2 linked regions of the Cytobacillus luteolus genome follow. The protein of the gene in region 1 interacts with the protein of each later gene in a pairwise test. Links are inferred from orthologs where the notes say so. Each region holds a gene or a part of one and is shown in the gene's direction. Other genes may lie near its edges.

Region 1 (9,870 bases):
CATTTACTCCATACATATGACGAAGCTTTTGCTTCTCTTGTAATTGTAAACCGTACTCAGAAAGTTTTTTACGTTGATTTGGACCATGTTGTCCTGGAGCGAAAGGACGCTTTTCTAATTCTTTACCTGTTCCGCTTAAAGAAATACCAAGACGACGTGATAATTTCCAACTTGGACCTGTATAACGAGCCATTGATGACTCCTCCTTCAATTGTTTTTATTTTGTATAAAATAAAAACCAGACGTGACTTCTTACAGTATGGACATTTTATTTTCATGTATCCTCGCCCTAGCAGCAGAGAGTTACAAGATACACCTCAAAAGTTTGTGAGGAATAAAATGAAACATAAAGCCAATCACATAGGCTGCAATATTTTACACAACGATTAGTATATGATTTTGAAGCATAAAAGTCAAGTGATTTTCTATTAACTCCTATGAACAAGGAAATAAAATGATAGAACCATAAAATGAAAATCATAGAAAAAAGACATTTATATTACAAAATAAACTATAATAGAGAAATATTTTATAAAAAAGATTATAATATAATTGTCAAATTATTGTCAGGAAAATGTAGGTGATACGATGGAATACCAAGATCCTCAGCTACTGGCTTCATTAAAAAGTCATTTCTTTGATTTTTTAGTGCAAGAAGATGAGCAACAATCAATAGATCAATTATTAATTTTAATGAATGAAAAGCTAAATCTAGAAGAGGTGACTCTCTTTATTTATAACGAATGGAAGCAATACTATTTTCCAAAGGCCTCTAGCAATATGTCCATTAACAATAATTTAGGCAGTTATTTTCTATCAGATAAAATCGTAAATGAAATGATGGAAGAGCAGGAAAATGTTGACGATAAAAGGACTATTTATACGTTCATTTCAAAGATATATAGAAATAACAAAGCAATTGGACTATTTGAGTTTAAATATAGACAATTATCCATAAATAAATCGTTGTTAATAGAAGTGGCTAATGAAGGCTTCAAATTGATTGAAAAGTTACTAGAGTTTTCAAAGATATTTGAAGAAGGAAAAAGGTATGAACAATTATTTAATGTAACAGCTAAATTTCATTCGACGATGGACATGGATGAAGTATTAGGAGAGATTATTGATACCTTACGTAATGTATATCCTTCGTTCACATACTATTTATTACTTTCTCATGACAATCATAATAACAATGGGTTGCCAATTAAAGAGTTCCAATATGATAATGATGATAATCCTGCGGCAATGCAAGCCTATGTAACAGGAGAAGTACAGTTTGAGGACTTAGTAAAAGAGAAGAGATCTATACTATATGCGCCCCTGAAAGGTAAGCAGGGTGTGTATGGAGTACTACAAGTAATTGCGCCAAATACTGTTATTTTTCCGCATAGTGAGGTCAGGTTTATTGAATTGCTTGCGAACACAGCGGGGAGTGCGCTTGAAAATGCTCAACTATATCAACAATCAAAAAGACTAGTTGCTGATCTTCAACTAATAAACGAGACATCACATCGATTGAATTCTAACTTAAGATTAACAGACACGATGAACTTTATGTCAGATCAAATTCTACAGTCTTTTGGATCACAAGAGGTAGGATTTATTATATTAGAAAACGATCGATTTAAATTGCTACCAGGAAGTACACCTTTTTTTGAAAGTGAGCAAAGTGAGCTTTATCTAAAGTATGTGGATGAAAAAATTAAAGACGAAAAGGATACATTATTTATTGGGGATATATCTACTGAACCTCTCTTAAATGGGTTAAGATTTCGTTCTTTAATGGCAGTCCCAATGGCTCAAAGTGGACTTATTAAAGGTGTTGCCATTGTTATGCACGAGAAACCTTACTATTTCTCATTTGAAACCTTTAAACTGCTTCAATCATTAATTCATCACTCAACTCTAGCATTCTCAAACTCAATGTTAAGAGAAGAATTAGAAAACCTAGTTATAACAGATCATTTAACGAAATTATACTCACGTAGCTACCTTGATAGCATGATTACAAAATCTATGGCAACCGATGCTTTTGGGACTTTTGTGCTAATAGATTTGGATAATTTCAAATGTATTAATGATATATATGGTCACCAGATAGGTGATGAAATCTTAATACAGGTTGCTAGAATTTTAAAGGATAATATTCGAGATAATGATATTGGTGCAAGATGGGGTGGAGAAGAACTTGCTATTTATTTACCAAAGGTTGATCTGGCAGCAGGTACAGCAATAGCAAAGAGAATTGTTGAAAAAGTAGGCAACCATACCTCTCCTAAAGTGACAATTTCCTGTGGATTATCCCATTGGAATCAAAGTTATCAGGATAATGCATTCAAATTATTTAAAAGGGCAGACAAGGCTTTATATATGGCAAAAGAAAATGGAAAGAACCAAGTGGTCGTTCAAGAAGAAAGCATAGTGTAAAACTAGTAAGAAATTACAGGCGTTCAGGAGGTGCTACCTCTTGAATGCTTTTTTTATCTGTACTGAATTGAGAAAAGCGGTAGTAGCAACACAGATACACATTCCTTTTTATATAAAAAGAAAACGCTTTCAATACAGGCTGTTTTATCATATCCTATTAATAGGAGTTTAAAATTAGGGGGATGGATTTGGATGGCTAATGAAGAGAAAAAAATAGAAACAACTGTTATCCACGGAGGGTACGATTCTAAAAACCATAATGGAAGTCTGACGCCGCCTTTATTTCAGACGTCAACATTTACTTTTGAAACAGCAGAGCAAGGAGAAAGACGGTTTGCTGGGGCAGAGGATGGGTTTATCTATTCTAGATTAGGAAATCCGACTGTTAGAACACTCGAAGAAAGAATCGCTCTGATTGAGGGTGCCGAGGCAGGACTTGCTTTTGGTTCTGGAATGGCTGCTGTTTCAGCAGTTCTACTGGCTCTAACCAAATCCGGTGATCATATTCTATGTTCTAAAGGAGTTTATGGATGTACCTTTGGGTTACTTGAATTGATGAATGAAAAATATAATATCACGCACAGCTTTAGCAATATGGATTCTGAACAAGCAATTGAAGATGCAATATCCTTTGATACAAAAGTTATTTATGTGGAAACACCTATAAACCCTACAATGGCACTTATTGATCTAGAATTGGTTGTGAAGGTAGCGAGAAAATACAATGTCCCAGTAGTCGTAGATAATACATTTTCTTCTCCTTATCTACAACAACCTATTAAATTAGGCTGTGACATTGTAATCCACAGTGCGACCAAGTATATTGGTGGTCATGGAGATGTGATCGCTGGTTTAGTTGTTGGGAAAGCGGAATTCATCAATAATGTTGCCATGACGACAAAAAAGGATATAGGTGGAATTATTTCACCATTTGATGCATGGCTATTACTTCGTGGATTAAAAACTTTACCTGTTCGAATGGACCGTCATTGTTCTAATGCAGCCAAGATTGCTGAGCTACTTAAACAACATGAAGGAATTGAGGAGTTATACTATCCAGGAGATCCTAATAACCCTCAATATGAAATTATGAAAAAACAAATGAAACAGGCTGGTGGGCTAATATCATTTACGATAAATGGTGGAAAAGAAGAGGCGCAAAGAGTACTGAATGAATTGAAATTGATAAAAATTGCAGTAAGTTTAGGTGATGCTGAGACCTTAATTCAACACCCAGCCACAATGACTCATGCTGTCGTTCCTGAAGAAGAGCGAAAGAAGATGGGAATCACTGATAACATGATACGTCTATCTGTAGGCTTAGAAGCATGGGAAGATATTTGGAGTGACTTAAAGCAGGCATTAGACGTCTTGGTTTTAAAGAAATAGTGTATTTAACCAAAAGAACCTCTCCTAGCTAGGAGGGGTTCTTACTTTAACAAAGACTTAAACTTCCTTTATATAACTTACTAAAACTTCCACAAATTTCTCTAAGAATTCTTGGTCAATTTCATCAAATCGATCTTTTATTGGGCTATCAATATCAAGCACGCCTATTACTTTGTCATTTTTTATCATAGGAACAACAATTTCAGAGGCAGATGCAGCATCACAAGCAATGTGGCCGGGGAATAAATGAACATCGGCTACTCTTAAAGTTTCTTTGTTTTGGGCAGAGGTACCGCAAACTCCTTTTCCAAACGGAATTCGAACACAAGCAGGAAGTCCTTGGAACGGGCCGAGTACAAGCTGTTCACCTTCAGTAATGTAAAAGCCAACCCAATTTATATTTTCAAGAAACTGATTCAATAGAGCTGAAGCGTTAGCTAGATTTGCAATGGTATTTGTTTCATCCTCAATTAAAGCAGTTAATTGTTTTATGACAAACTGATAATTTTCTTCCTTAGTTCCTTTATACATTTCGACGTTAAACATGATAATCCTCCATTCTAATGTAAGAAATTACATTTATAATAGCAGAAAAAGTAGATTTCCGCATAACTTTGTCGAGCGAAAGTTAAAGGAGTTAAATATATATTCTAGAAGGTTTATATAGGGAGTAATGATATGGAGGGATTATGTTGAAAACAGAAACAAAGAAGAAGGTAATTGATGCGGCAGTTTATTATTTCAATACCAAGGGGTTTGATGGCACTTCGGTTAGAGAAATAGCGAATAAGGCGAACGTTAATGTAGCCAACATATCCTATTACTTCGAAAATAAGAATGGTTTGCTTGAGTATTTGATATCAAATTTCTTTGAAGGATACCTTAAAGTGATCGAATCTAGGTTTGATGAGTTAGATAAAAGATCTGCTAAAGAGTGCTTACTACTCGTTGTAAAAGATATACTACTCTATCAAAAAAGCAATAGACACCTTACTCGATTTGTCTTACGAGAGTTAACATTAGATACACTATTAATTAGAGAAATAATGACTACCTATCTGGCGAAGGAAAGATATTATTTAAAAACGATTTTTGAGATTGGTATGAAACAAAAAGAATTTAAGAAACTGGCTATCCCTTTTATTATTATCCAATTAAAAGGTATGCTAAGTATGCCGTACCTCCATCCTCAATACTTGGCAGAGGTACTTCATGTAATGCCGAATGAAGAATATTTTACAGAGCAGTACTATAAGGAAATTGAGCGTTGGGTTAATGCTGCTGTCTCAGAGCCCTTTGAAAAAACAGTAAAAACAAATAATCAAATCGCGCTTTCTATATAATATTTAGTGCCTGTAATTGAAATCAACAGGTTAGTGTATATAGCTTTATCAATCCTTATCCACTGGAGTGTTTTTAACCAGTGGATAAGGATTTTTTTGTTGAAAATCTATTAAATGTTTTAATTTAAATCTTTTATAGGAAAAATTAATGATTTTCTGTAAAAAATTTTAAAATTTTGGTCAAAAATTGTCGTTTACATGGTATCATAAAAACATTGAAAATACACCAATATTTAGTATGTATCTATAAATATCGTAATCAATTAGATGAGTTATTGGCGGAATTTGTCGAATGGGAAAAAATCGACTGAAAATAAATAGATATGGGTTCATGCCTTCTAACTAATGATCTTTTATAAAACTAGATTTAATAGAAAGTAAGGGGGCTAGTTATGGAAATCATAATAGGCATTATAATTGTTGTTGCACTTATTTTAATTTTAGGAATTTATTTTAGGAAAAAAATTTATAAAGAAGTTGATCGTTTAGAAGCGTGGAAGATAGATGTAATGAATCGTCCTGTCACAGACGAGATATCAAAAGTAAAAGAACTAAATATGACAGGTCAAACAGAAGAGCTCTTTGAAAGATGGAGAAGACAGTGGGATGAAATTGTTACGTTGAATCTGCCCAATATTGAAGAGTACCTATTTGATGCCGAAGAATTAGCTGATAAATATCGCTTTAGTAAGTCCAAAGCAGTTCTTCAAAAAATTGAAAATACCTTACAGCAAACAGAAGAAACTATCGCTAAAATTCTTGAAGAACTTAAAGACCTAATAGGTAGTGAAGAAAAAAATAGAGTGGAAATTGGAGAGTTAAAGTCTACTTACCGAAATGTTAAAAAGTCCTTGCTTGCTCATCATCTCTCCTTTGGAAAGGCAGAGGTAGCTTTAGAAAAGAAATTAGAAGAAGTTAATGAAAAGTTTTCAACCTTCGAGGAAGCAACCACTCAGGGTAATTACTTAGAAGCTAGAGAAATTGTACTTTTCATTAAAGATAGTCTCTCGATCATGAAGGAATACATTTCGGAAATACCAGAATTATTATCTGAATATCAATCTTATATCCCATCTCAATTAGATGATTTGATTGATGGATACAAAGAAATGCAAAATAATGGCTTTATGCTGGATCATCTCCAAGTTGAAAATGAAGTTGAGTTTTTACGAAATAAAGTAGTGGAAAATCTCAACCGTATTGAAAAACTAGAGATTAAAGAAGCAAAAGAAGCGATTATTGAAATAAAAGATTCACTTGAAGGTCTATATGACCTATTAGAAAAAGAGGTCACTGCGAATCATTATGTTCAACAGGAAGTAAGTAAAATAGAACAAGTACTTCATTCTTTACATGAGGAAAGTAAATCTTCAGGGGATGAAACCGAACTTGTACAACAGAGTTACAGACTGACTGAGGAAGAGATACAAACACATAAAGCGATTGTAAAGCAGATAAAACAGCTTTTAAAACAATTTTTATCAATCCAATCGAAATTAAATGAGGATCATATTGCTTATTCGTTAATTCAAGATGAACTTGAGGATGTTCATGCTCAAATTGAATCAGTGAAGGAGCAGCATATTAAATATTGTGAGTCATTACAAACACTACGAAAAGATGAATTATATGCTCGTGATCAGCTGAGTGAAATGAGAAAAGCATTAACAGAATCAAAACGATTATTATCGAAGAGTAATGTGCCAGGTTTACCCCAAGGTTATAAAGAGCTTCTTATTGATGCAAAGGAGAGCTTAGAGGCAGTTGTTATAAAGCTTGAAGAAAAACCTTTAAATATGAAAGTAGTTAACCAAACTCTAAAAGAGGCTCAGGACATTGTAGCAAATACTACGACTATGACAGAGGATTTAATTGAACAGGTTTATCTGGTGGAACAGGTCATTCAATATGGAAACCGCTATAGAAGTAGCTATCGTTCAATCTCTGAAGCTTTGCTAGAAGCAGAAAAGTCTTTCCGCAACTATGAATATGAAACAGCCTTAGAGCAGGCTGCTAGTGCAATAGAAGAGATTGAGCCAGGTGCACTTAAAAGAATCCAAAGCATTTTAGATGATAGAGAACTAATACAACATATCTAAATAATAAGGCCCTTATGATTTTTTCATAAGGGCCTTAATGTATACTTATTTTCTCATAGAGAGTATATAACCGAGTATTGCTCCAATAATTGCTGGAACCACCCAACCGATACCTTGCTCATATAAAGGTAAAAATTCTTTGAAAAATTGTAAGAGTAAAGGAAACTCAATTCCAGCACTATTAAGACCATCAAATATACTAATAAGACCTGTGGCTAAGAGTGCTAAGGAATATATCATACTTTTCTCTCCGATAAGTGGGTGTGCAAAAGAAAGTAGGATGAGTACAATTGCTAAAGGATAGATAATGATCAAGATTGGCACGGAAAATGCAATAAGTTGCGTTAGTCCAATATTAGCTACACCTAAACTAAAAATTGTTAGAAGTGCAACAAATGACTTGTACGAAATCTTGTTTGTAAGTGTTGTTAAATATTTTGCACATGCTGATACTAATCCTACAGCTGTGGTTAAACAAGCAAAAGTAATTGCGATACTGAGTATACTAGTCCCAACTGAACCTAATAAGTAACTTGCGGACGTGGATAGTATAATACCTCCGTTCTCTGCATAGCCAATTGCCTCTACACTTGTTGCCCCAAGATAGGCCAACGAAACATATACGATAGCAAGTCCACTTGCTGCAATGAGACCAGCAATTGTACATGTTTTCAATAATGATATTCTATTGGTGACTCCTTTTTCCATTACCGAATGAATAATCACAATACCAAAGACTAATGCTGCAATCGTATCCATTGTCAGATAGCCCTCGATAAACCCTGTAAAGAAGGGAGAGTGTACGTAGCTTTCTGCAGGGGTTTGCAGAGAACCCATCGGTGAAAGAAGGGCTTTCCCAACTAAGAAAGCAATAACAACTAGTAATACTGGCGTTAAGTACTTTCCAATTCTGTCCACTAGCTTAGAAGGGTTTAGAGATAATAGGTAGGTTATTAGAAAGAAAATCATTGTATAGACCATTAAACTAATATTGCCATTTAGCTCAGCTGCAAGAAAAGGAACAACCCCAATTTCGTAAGCAGTTGTAGCTGTACGAGGAATTCCGAAAAATGGACCTATTGCCATATAAAGTGTTAGCGTAAAAATGAATCCGAATAATGGATTAACCCTATTTGCAATTAACTGAAGATTACCACCTGAATATGCTATCGCAATAATTCCTAAAAGAGGCAACCCGACTCCTGTTAGTAAAAATCCTAAGATGGCAATCCACACATTCGATCCTGCCAATTGACCTAATAAAGGTGGAAATATCATATTTCCTGCTCCAAAGAATAAGGCAAAGAGCATTAAACCGATTGTCAATATTTCTCGTTTTTTCAGTACTATGTCTTTCATAGTGTCCCCCTGTTTTTCGTAAACGTGAATACGTTTTCATAATATCATAGCAAAATCGAATAATGTCGAAATTTAAAAATGTTTAAATTTTAGTATAATTTTGTCAGTTTTAATATAGATGACTATTTTAACATTTGCATACTATTAGGAATTATGAATGTACCTACATATGTTTTCATCAAAAAACGATTATGTTAATATTGAAGGCATGATAAAGACAGGAGTCAACAATCGACCCCGAGAAGAAGTGAGGCTTTATTATGATTTATTTAGACAACAGTGCAACCACCATACCTTATGATGAGGTGTTAGACGTATTTATAAAAGTGTCAAAGGATTACTTTGGTAACCCATCGTCTATTCATCGGTTAGGTAGTACAGCTGAAAGATTATTAACACAAGCGAGGGAGAATGTAGCAAATATTCTGGGATGTAAGCCTTCTGAAATCATATTTACTTCTGGAGGCTCAGAAGGAAACAATCTCGCTATAAAGGGAGTAGCCTTGTTTAATAAAAGACGTGGCAACCATATTATCACATCTTCCATTGAGCACCCTTCTGTAGAAGAGGCTTGTAAACAACTTGAGCAATTAGGGTTTGAAGTAACCTACGTTAAGCCAGATGAAAATGGTATAGTACATATAGAGGATATTAAAACTGCAATTCGCAATGAAACCATTCTTGTATCAATCATGCACGTAAATAATGAAGTTGGTTCTGTTCAACCGATAACAGAAATTGGCAAGTTACTTAAAGATTATCCTAAAATATTGTTTCATGTAGACCATGTTCAAGGTGTTGGTAAGGTGCCTTTACATTTTCCATCTGCAAATATTGATCTTTGCACTATTTCTGGACACAAATTTCACGGTATAAAGGGGACAGGAATCGTTTATATCCGATCCGGGGTTGAGTTAACACAACTCATTTCAGGTGGTGCTCAGGAAAATAGTTATAGATCGGGAACAGAAAATACTGCAGGAGCTGTAGCAATATCTAAGGCATTAAGAATGACGTTTGAAAATATTGATAATAAAATTTCAAAAATGAATATAATAAAGAGGGCGTTTATAGATAAACTCTCCGCGGATCTCCCTTTAATAACGATAAATACACCTAACGAGAGATCAGCACCGCATATTATTAATTTCTCAATAAATGGCTTAAAATCAGAGGTGTTTGTTCATATGTTAGAGGAACAAGGGATATATGTCTCAACTACGTCAGCCTGTTCTTCTAAAAAACAAGCA
Region 2 (9,622 bases), on another replicon or contig:
TAAAACTTTTGAAGAAAGAGGAGACATTTTTATTCATGCCGTGCATAAGCTTAAATGAGGGCTCGTCTAAGAGTAAAAATGCAGTGGTCTAAATAGATATTTTCTATTTTTTCACCGTAATGCAAGCCCTTAATCTAAGATCTTGGGGTGTTTACGTTGTCGACCAAAAAATCCACGCCTGACATAATATTAATAGTTATAACATTATCCCTACTAGCTGTCGGTTTAATCATGGTTTATAGTGCTAGTGCAATTTGGGCGACCTATAAATTTGATGATTCCTTCTTTTTTGCAAAAAGGCAACTGTTGTTTGCTGGTGTTGGTGTTGTAGCGATGTTTTTTATTATGAATATAGATTATTGGACATGGAGAACGTGGGCCAAGGTAATCGTTATTATTTGTTTTGTACTATTAGTAGCTGTATTGATTCCGGGAATTGGAATGGAGAGAAATGGTTCACGGAGTTGGATTGGCGTTGGAGCATTTTCCGTTCAACCATCGGAATTTATGAAGTTAGCTATGATTGCTTTTTTAGCCAAGTACTTATCGGAAAATCAAAAAAAGATTACTTCATTTAAGCAGGGATTAGTTCCGTCACTTTCACTTGTATTTTTAGCATTTGGAATGATTATGCTTCAGCCTGATTTAGGAACAGGAACTGTTATGGTAGGTACCTGTATCGTTATGATTTATGTGGCAGGGGCAAGAATTAGTCATTTTGTAGGCTTAGGCTTACTAGGGGTTGCGGGATTTGTAGCGCTCATCCTTTCTGCTCCATACAGAATTAAACGTATTACATCCTTTTTAAACCCTTGGGAAGATCCTTTAGGAAGTGGCTTTCAAATAATCCAGTCACTTTATGCTATCGGGCCGGGTGGGTTATTTGGATTAGGGCTAGGTCAGAGTAGGCAAAAGTTCTTTTACTTACCTGAACCACAAACGGATTTTATCTTTGCGATTCTTGCAGAGGAACTTGGTTTTATCGGTGGTTCTTTTGTCATCCTGTTATTCAGCCTTCTTTTATGGAGAGGGGTTCGAATCGCATTAGGTGCACCTGACTTATATGGTAGCTTCTTAGGGATTGGAATTATTGGAATGATTGCCATCCAAGTAATCATTAATATCGGAGTAGTCACGGGGTTAATGCCTGTTACTGGTATAACATTACCTTTCTTAAGTTATGGTGGATCGTCTTTAACACTAATGCTTATGGCTGTAGGTGTATTACTTAATATAAGCCGGTACGCAAGGTATTAATTAAAATGCTTTTATAGACAACTTGACCGATGCTATAATAGAAATGCTAGTGTAAACCCTGTTCTTTATAACAGGGTTTATCTATTTTTACAAATGTTATATAGAGCTTAGCGCTTATAAGCTCGATCTAGGAGGTAAATTACATCAATGAGAATAGCAATTAGTGGCGGAGGAACCGGCGGACATATTTATCCGGCAATAGCACTTATCAATGAAATTAAAAATATAGATTCTACAGTAGAATTTTTATATATTGGAACCGAAGTAGGCCTAGAAAATAAGATTGTTAGACGAGAGAATATTCCTTTTAAATCCATTGACATTTCAGGCTTTAAACGTAAACTATCATTAGATAATATTAAAACAATTTTTAGATTTGTTAAGGGTGTAAGAGATAGTAAAAAGTATTTAAAAGAATTTAAACCGGATGTAGTCATAGGAACTGGTGGTTACGTATGTGGACCAGTTGTATATGCAGCTGCAAAATTACATATTCCAACAATTATACATGAACAAAACAGCGTACCTGGCTTAACAAATAAGTTTCTCTCACGCTATGTAGATACGGTAGCCATCTGCTTTGAAGAAGCTAGGAGTTATTTTCATGGCCCGAAGGTTGTTTTGACTGGTAATCCAAGAGCATCTGAGGTTGTTGGAAGAGATGGATTTAAAGGAAGAGAATCTGTTGACTTAAGTCATGATAAACGCTCTGTATTAATTGTAGGTGGTAGCAGAGGTGCAAGGCCGATTAATGACGCGTTTTTAGAGGTGTTGCCGGAGATTGGTAAGAAGGATTATCAAGTTGTATATGTAACTGGTGAAATACACTATGATAAAGTGTTACAGCGTGTAAAGGAAGTTGGAAGCCCTAATAATGTTGTGATTAAACCGTTTATTCATAATATGCCAGAGGTTTTAGCAGGTGTAGATTTAATAGTTGCAAGAGCGGGTGCTACTACGCTGGCTGAAATAACTGCATTAGGTCTACCAAGCATTCTTATTCCTAGCCCATATGTTACCAATAATCATCAAGAAAAGAACGCACGAGCACTAAGTGATAATGGTGCAGCAATCTTAAGGTTAGAGGCAGATATGAGTGGCTCTATACTATTATCTGATATAGATTCTATCCTTTTAGATCATCAATTATTGGAAAGAATGAAGATAGCGTCTAAAGAATTGGGTATTAGAGATGCGGCGCAAAGACTATATGCTGAAACTAAGCATCTTATAAAAAGTAGTTAAGTACCTTTAGGTAAACATCCTGCATAAACTAATAAAAAAGCTTATTACTAATTTCTTTGTTTGCTTTAAATACAAACACAGTATTTAGTACTAAAGTTTTTACTAAAGGGGGAGACCTATCGTGGAAGCGATTGTTCAAGAATTAATAAGTGCAAATGTCGGAAAAGTGTTGATAGATGAACCATTAGCTAATCACACTACAATGAAAATTGGTGGTCCGGCAGATATCTTTATAGAACCACAGGATATACAAGGTATAAAAAACACAATCGAAATTATCAAAAGGCATAAAATAAAATGGATAGCTATAGGGAGAGGGTCAAATTTATTAGTTTCTGACAAAGGAATTGAAGGAGCTGTAATAAAGTTGGGAGATGGACTTGACCATCTTTCTATTGAGGGCGAAACGGTTACTGTTGGTGCTGGTTTTTCAGTTGTTAGATTATCAACTATGATAAGCAAAAAAGGATTATCAGGCTTAGAATTTGCGAGTGGTATCCCTGGTTCTGTTGGAGGAGCGGTCTATATGAATGCTGGGGCACATGGTTCAGATATCTCTAAAATTCTAGTGAAAGCGCATATTTTATTTGCAGATGGTACGATGGAGTGGTTGACAAATGAAGAGCTTACTTTCTCATACCGTACATCTATACTACAGAAGCAACGACCAGGTATTTGTATTGAAGCCGTATTTAGATTAGAAAATGGTGACCGTGAAGCAATTGTTAATCAAATGAAGAAAAATAAGGATTACCGAAAGGAAACGCAACCATGGAATTTCCCGTGTGCAGGTAGTATATTTCGAAATCCATTGCCAAACTACGCAGGAAAATTAATAGAGGATTCAGGCCTAAAAGGGCATAGTATTGGCGGAGCGCAAATTTCGGATATGCATGCAAATTTCATTGTAAATACAGGTAATGCGAAAGCACAAGACGTTTTGGATTTAATACAGCATGTGAAAGAAACCATTAAGGAAAAACATGATGTGAAAATGGAGACAGAGGTTGAAATTATAGGAAGAAAATAAATAATAGGATGTCCTAATTAATTACATTTATGATATACTATTCATTATTGAGCTTTTTTAAGTTAAACGGCATTTTAGGTGCCGTTTGTTTCACTTTTTCCTCGTTTTCTCTATTCGAATATTGTAATTTAGTGTGGGGTGAAGTTAAATGTCCAAAGGGAAAGTTGTAACAATCGAAGACAGGATCCCAAAACTTAAACAGAAGAGAAAACAAAAAGCAAATAAAAGACTAATATGGTACATTTCTATCTTCTTTCTGCTCGTTATGTGTGTCGTTTACATTCAATCTCCGTTAAGCAAAGTGTCCAAAATCTTTATATCTGGATATTATAATGTTTCAGAAACGGAGATTATTAAGTTAAGTGAGCTTTCCAAAGAGACAAGCTTCTTTAGAATTAATATAGAAAATACAAGTAAACAAATTGAAACCCATCCCGAGATTAAATCAGTGAGTGTCGAGAAAAAGCTACCAAATAAAGTCCTTATAAAAGTGAGTGAATATAAAAGGGTTGCCTATATTTCTAATGAGGAGCAATATTATCCTATATTAGAAAATGGACAAGTCCTTCATTCGCTAACCGAAGCAACAATTCCCTCTGATGCACCCATTTTAATTAATTGGTTAAACAATGATGATATTCAGGACATGGCTAAGGAACTAACCAAGCTAAACCCTAGTATTGCAAATTCTATATCTGAAATTCACCATACACCTGAGTCATCTGATCCTTTACATATAACTTTATTCATGAATGATGGGTATGAAGTGAGTGCGACTGTACGAAACTTTGCTGAAAAAATGTCAGCCTATCCGGCGATCATAAGTGAGCTTGACCCTAGTTTAAAAGGGGTTATTCATCTTGAGGTAGTTTCTTATTTTAAAGCTTATGAACGAGAGGAAGATGAAGAGAGTGAAAGTGAGAGGTAAACATGTCATTCTTTCGTTTGTATGTCTAGTATTAGGATTCATGATTTCTTTTTCTTATCAGTTTACTAAGCAAGAGGCTGCAAACGGAAATGGTAAACCAACTGAACGGCAATGGACTAAGGAATATGAATATCGAAATAATTTAATTGAACAAGAGGAAAAAAATCGTGAGCTTCAAAAGGAATTAGTGGAAAAACAAGAGAAAGTCCGTGAAATAGAGGAAGAACTAGCTAAGGGCGAACAAGAGAAAATTTATTTTAATCTTGTTGAAGATGTTGAAAAGCTTCGTATGTATGTTGGAGACGTCAGGGTAAAAGGACAAGGTATACAGGTTACCCTATCAGATTCGTCATATGTACCAACTGGTGAGGATGTAAATAATTATATTGTTCATGAGAGCCATCTATTTAAAGTAATAAATGAATTATATATTTCTGGCGCACAAGCAGTATCTATTAATGGAAAAAGGCTTTCACATGACTCCTATATTTACTGTAATGGACCAGTAGTAACCGTCGATGGTAACCCTTATCCTGCTCCTTTCGTCATTGCTGGGATAGGGAATCCTGATGTTTTAATTCCTGCCTTGAATATTAATGGTGGTGTAATTGATCAATTACTTCAGGATAACATTGTAATTAAAGTAGAAAAAAAGTCAGAGATTGTTATGGAGCCATTATTACAAACAAATGAATAATATGTAAAAAGAAGTTGGTGGGAACGTTGGACAAAAAATCGAGTATTAGTTTTACTATTGTTACAGTCGTAGTCGGTGTCATGTTAGCCGTCCAATTCCAAACCATTAAAGAACCGGTTGTAAGAGATACACGTGATACCTGGGAACTTCGGGAGGATTTAAAAAGGCAACAAGAACTGCATTCGGAGCTCTTATCTGAAATATATAAATATGAAGAGAAAATTGTGAAGTACGAAACAGAAAAGGACGATAGTAAAGAAAACATCCTTAGGGAGACATTAGACGAATTACGGGAAAAAGCGGGACTTACTGAAGTCACTGGACCAGGTATAATATTAACGGTCGAGCCTTCATTTAACACCGTAGGTGAACCTGTGAGTTACGTTTCTCCGGAACTATTAAGAAGATTAATAAACGAATTAAACTCCTATAACGCTGAAGAAATTTCAATAGACGGCCATAGGATTATTAATACAACTGTTATTCGTGAAATACAGCAGTATACTAAAATCGATACGTATCCTATCCGTTCTCTTCCAATAGAAATAAGAGTTATAACCGATGATGCGGAGAAGCTATCAAATCGAATGAAAGTTTCAAACTCGATTCAAGATTTCTTCTCAGATAACCTTATTTTATCAGTCTCAGACGCAATAAGTGAACTGACTATTCCGGCTTATGATGATGTGATTCGTATTAAACATTTAGAACCAGTTACAAGTGGAAAAGGTGGAAGTTAAACATGTGGCTCCCTATTATAGGATTACTAATAGGTATATTACTAGGATTATCATCAGAATTTAAAGTGCCAGATGAATATTCCAACTATTTATCGATTGCTGTTCTTGCTGCACTTGATACTCTCTTTGGAGGAATTCGTGCTCATTTGCAAAATATTTATGACCAAGCTGTTTTTGTTTCTGGTTTTTTCTTTAATATTTTATTAGCTGCAAGTTTAGCTTTTCTAGGTGTTCATCTTGGTGTAGACTTGTATTTAGTAGCGGTTTTTGCATTTGGAGTTAGACTATTTCAAAATATCGCTGTTATTAGAAGGATATTAATTGCTAAGTGGAGTATTTCCAGAGATAAAATTGAAAAAAATTGAATTTTTTAAAAGGGAAAATACTGTATTTGTTGAATATTTGTTTTATGTAACTTATTTTTATAAAAAAAATAGCTGTTATTCTTCAAATACGCTCGAATGAGAGATGCTTTAATTGTAAAAGGAGGTGCCAAAGAATGAACAGCAATGAAATTTACGTAAGTCTTGACATCGGTACATCCAGTGTTAAAGTAATCATTGGTGAAATGAGCCATGATTCCTTAAACATAATTGGTGTAGGAAATGTGAAATCTGAAGGACTTAAAAAAGGTTCAATTGTAGATATAGATGAAACCGTTCATTCAATTAAGAAGGCTGTTGAACAAGCTGAAAGAATGGTTGGTATGCCAATAAAACAAGTTGTTGTTAGTGTGCCCGCAAATAACGTACAATTGAAAGAGTGTCATGGTGTTATAGCCGTTTCAAGTGAAAGTCGCGAAAATCGTGAAATAAGCAATGAGGATGTAATGAGGGTTATTGAGGCAGCTCAATTTGTTTCGATTCCACCAGAACGTGAAATCATTGATGTTATACCAAAACAGTTTATTGTTGACGGATATGATGAAATTAGTGATCCTCGTGGGATGCTTGGTGTACGTCTTGAAATGCAAGGGACGATTATCACCACTTCAAGAACGATATTACATAATTTATTGCGCTGTGTTGAACGAGCAGGACTTACAATTGCAGCCATTTGCCTACAGCCTCTAGCTGCAGGTTCTATTACTCTCTCAGAAGATGAAAAGAATCTAGGAGTGGCATTAATAGATATTGGTGGTGGCTCAACCACAGTTTCTATTTTCAGAGATGGTTTCTTACAATCTTCAAACGTTATTCCTGTTGGCGGAGATCATATCACAAAGGATATCTCAATTGGTTTACGAACATCTACTGAAGATGCTGAAAAAATAAAAATAAAACATGGACATGCCTTCTATGATGACGCATCTGAAGAAGAAGTATTTAGTGTACCGATTATTGGTAGTGATCAGCACCAGCAGTTTAACCAATTAGAAATATCAGATATAATTGAAGCAAGATTAGAAGAAATTCTAGACTTAGTAATTAATGAATTAAGGAAATTAAATGTTAGAGATCTTCCAGGAGGATTTGTTCTAACCGGTGGAGTTGTTAATCAACCTGGGGTTTTAGAACTAGCCCAAGTAGTACTGCAGAGTAATGTTAGAATTGCAAAACCAGATTACATTGGAGTTCGTGAGCCACAATTCTCAACTGGTGTAGGCCTAATTCAGTTTGCATATGAGCACTCAAAAATTCAAGGTAAGCGAATTGGTTCTATGATTTCACAAGAATCAGAAAAGAGAAACACAAAACAACAACCAGTAAAAAACAAGCCAAACACAAACGATGATCAAAATATTGGAAAAAAAGTTAAAAGATTTTTCGGTTACTTCTTTGAGTAGAAGTATCGAAAAGCTCTTTCGATGAATTAGGAGGATCTTAGATGTTGGAGTTAGATACAAATCTTGACCAATTAGCAACGATTAAAGTTATTGGTGTAGGTGGCGGTGGAAATAACGCTGTAAACCGAATGATCGAACATGGTGTACAAGGTGTGGACTTTATTGCTGTTAACACAGATGCGCAAGCATTAAACTTATCAAAAGCTGATATCAAAATGCAAATTGGTGGTAAGCTTACTCGTGGTTTAGGTGCAGGTGCAAATCCTGAAGTTGGTAAGAAGGCAGCAGAAGAAAGCAGAGAACAAATCGAAGAAGTATTAAAAGGTGCAGACATGGTTTTCGTTACGGCAGGTATGGGTGGCGGAACTGGTACTGGTGCAGCTCCGGTTATAGCTTCTATTGCGCGTGACCTTGGTGCCTTAACTGTTGGTGTTGTTACTCGTCCTTTCACTTTTGAAGGTAGAAAAAGAGCAGGGCAAGCTGCAGGTGGGATTGCAGCAATGAAAGAGGGCGTAGATACCTTAATCGTTATTCCAAACGACCGCCTTTTAGAAATCGTTGATAAAAATACTCCGATGCTTGAGGCGTTCAGAGAAGCTGATAATGTACTTCGTCAAGGTGTACAAGGTATATCTGACTTAATCGCTGTACCAGGGTTAATTAATCTAGACTTCGCTGATGTTAAAACTATAATGTCGAACAAAGGTTCAGCATTAATGGGTATTGGAATGTCAACTGGTGAAAATCGTGCAGCTGAAGCAGCTAAACGAGCTATTTCAAGTCCTTTATTAGAAACTTCTATTGATGGTGCACAAGGTGTACTAATGAACATCACTGGTGGTACTAACTTGAGCTTGTATGAGGTTCAAGAGGCTGCAGACATAGTTGCCTCTGCATCAGACGAAGAAGTAAATATGATTTTCGGATCAGTTATCAATGAAAATTTAAAGGATGAAATATTAGTTACAGTCATTGCAACTGGCTTTAATGATATTGATACTACTTCCTCTAAACCTGTAAGACCAGCCATTAACACTACAAAACAAGCTTCAACTACAACGAGAGAAACAAAACGAGATGATTCTTCGAACGAATATCAATCCCGTCCTACTAAAGAAAGCTCTCAGAATGACGAAGCTCTAGATATTCCGGCATTCTTAAGAAATCGTAATCGTCGCAGATAATATTTGAAAGAGTCTTTCCAATTGGGAAGATTCTTTTTCTATTGTGTGAAAGGTTTTTAGAGAATCTATATATGGAAAGCTATTCTAAAAAAACATCTAGAATACATTGTTTTACAATATTCGTAAAAATCTATCAAAATTTCTCCTCTATAATCGTCAGCAAGTGACAGACTTCAATAGAGAATGTACTATATACTATTAATAATAGGTAGTAAATCGAATAAGGGCACTCTTGAAAGGAGAACGGGATTGAACATCTACCTTGATGTTATTTGGTTGCTGAACTTTCTATTTGATGGGTTGTTACTCTTACTGACAGCATTCATTTTAAAGCGAAAAATTTTAATATGGAGAATGGTATTAGGGGCATTTATTGGGTCTTTAATTGTTATTTTAATGGTATCTCCTTTGTCAATGTATGCATCACATCCAATTATAAAACTAATTTTTTCATTTTTAATAATTGGTAGTGCCTTTGGATTTAAACGTTTCCGATATTTTATTCAAAATCTATTAACCTTTTATTTTGCTACCTTTGTAGTTGGTGGTGGAATGATTGGTGTTCATAATTTCTTGGAATATGAAGTAAAGGTATTGGATGGCGTACTAATGACAAATACAACAGGTTTTGGCAATCCTATTAGTTGGGCTTTCGTATTGGTTGGATTTCCTGTGTTATGGTATTTTACCAGAAAACAAATTAGTGATTTTGAAATGAAAAAGATACAATTTGATCAGATTGCTGAAGTGGTCAT

The links.
Region 2: the proteins of ezrA (region 1) and ftsA interact in binary tests that used the Bacillus subtilis proteins (3 or more experiments, as listed by UniProt). The link is inferred for Cytobacillus luteolus from one-to-one orthologs.

Annotation. Positions count from the first base shown.
Region 1 is NZ_JAGGKM010000004.1:356,126-365,995, reverse strand. The notes cover bases 4,990-7,907. They hold ezrA (septation ring formation regulator EzrA), read left to right. Parts: upstream 4,990-5,554; coding sequence 5,555-7,261; downstream 7,262-7,907. Other genes in these bases: brnQ (branched-chain amino acid transport system II carrier protein), read right to left, coding at 7,307-7,907; refZ (forespore capture DNA-binding protein RefZ), read left to right, coding at 4,990-5,162. In the rest of the region: rpsD (30S ribosomal protein S4), read right to left, coding at 1-193; J2Z26_RS13840 (sensor domain-containing diguanylate cyclase), read left to right, coding at 589-2,430; megL (methionine gamma-lyase), read left to right, coding at 2,623-3,819; J2Z26_RS13830 (GAF domain-containing protein), read right to left, coding at 3,877-4,365; more of refZ, read left to right, coding at 4,509-4,989; more of brnQ, read right to left, coding at 7,908-8,620; J2Z26_RS13810 (cysteine desulfurase family protein), read left to right, coding at 8,881-9,870. UniProt on the Bacillus subtilis protein: Negative regulator of FtsZ ring formation; modulates the frequency and position of FtsZ ring formation. Inhibits FtsZ ring formation at polar sites. Interacts either with FtsZ or with one of its binding partners to promote depolymerization.
Region 2 is NZ_JAGGKM010000002.1:420,857-430,478, reverse strand. What follows is about bases 5,596-8,539. They hold ftsA (cell division protein FtsA), read left to right. Parts: upstream 5,596-6,396; coding sequence 6,397-7,683; downstream 7,684-8,539. Other genes in these bases: ftsZ (cell division protein FtsZ), read left to right, coding at 7,725-8,539; J2Z26_RS06930 (small basic family protein), read left to right, coding at 5,900-6,262; J2Z26_RS06935 (DUF881 domain-containing protein), read left to right, coding at 5,596-5,897. Also shown: murD (UDP-N-acetylmuramoyl-L-alanine--D-glutamate ligase), read left to right, coding at 1-58; spoVE (stage V sporulation protein E), read left to right, coding at 157-1,257; murG (undecaprenyldiphospho-muramoylpentapeptide beta-N-acetylglucosaminyltransferase), read left to right, coding at 1,405-2,502; murB (UDP-N-acetylmuramate dehydrogenase), read left to right, coding at 2,624-3,532; J2Z26_RS06945 (cell division protein FtsQ/DivIB), read left to right, coding at 3,681-4,460; J2Z26_RS06940 (DUF881 domain-containing protein), read left to right, coding at 4,435-5,157; more of J2Z26_RS06935, read left to right, coding at 5,184-5,595; more of ftsZ, read left to right, coding at 8,540-8,867; sigma-E processing peptidase SpoIIGA, read left to right, coding at 9,117-9,622. UniProt on the Bacillus subtilis protein: Cell division protein that is required for the assembly of the Z ring. May serve as a membrane anchor for the Z ring. Binds and hydrolyzes ATP. Also involved in sporulation.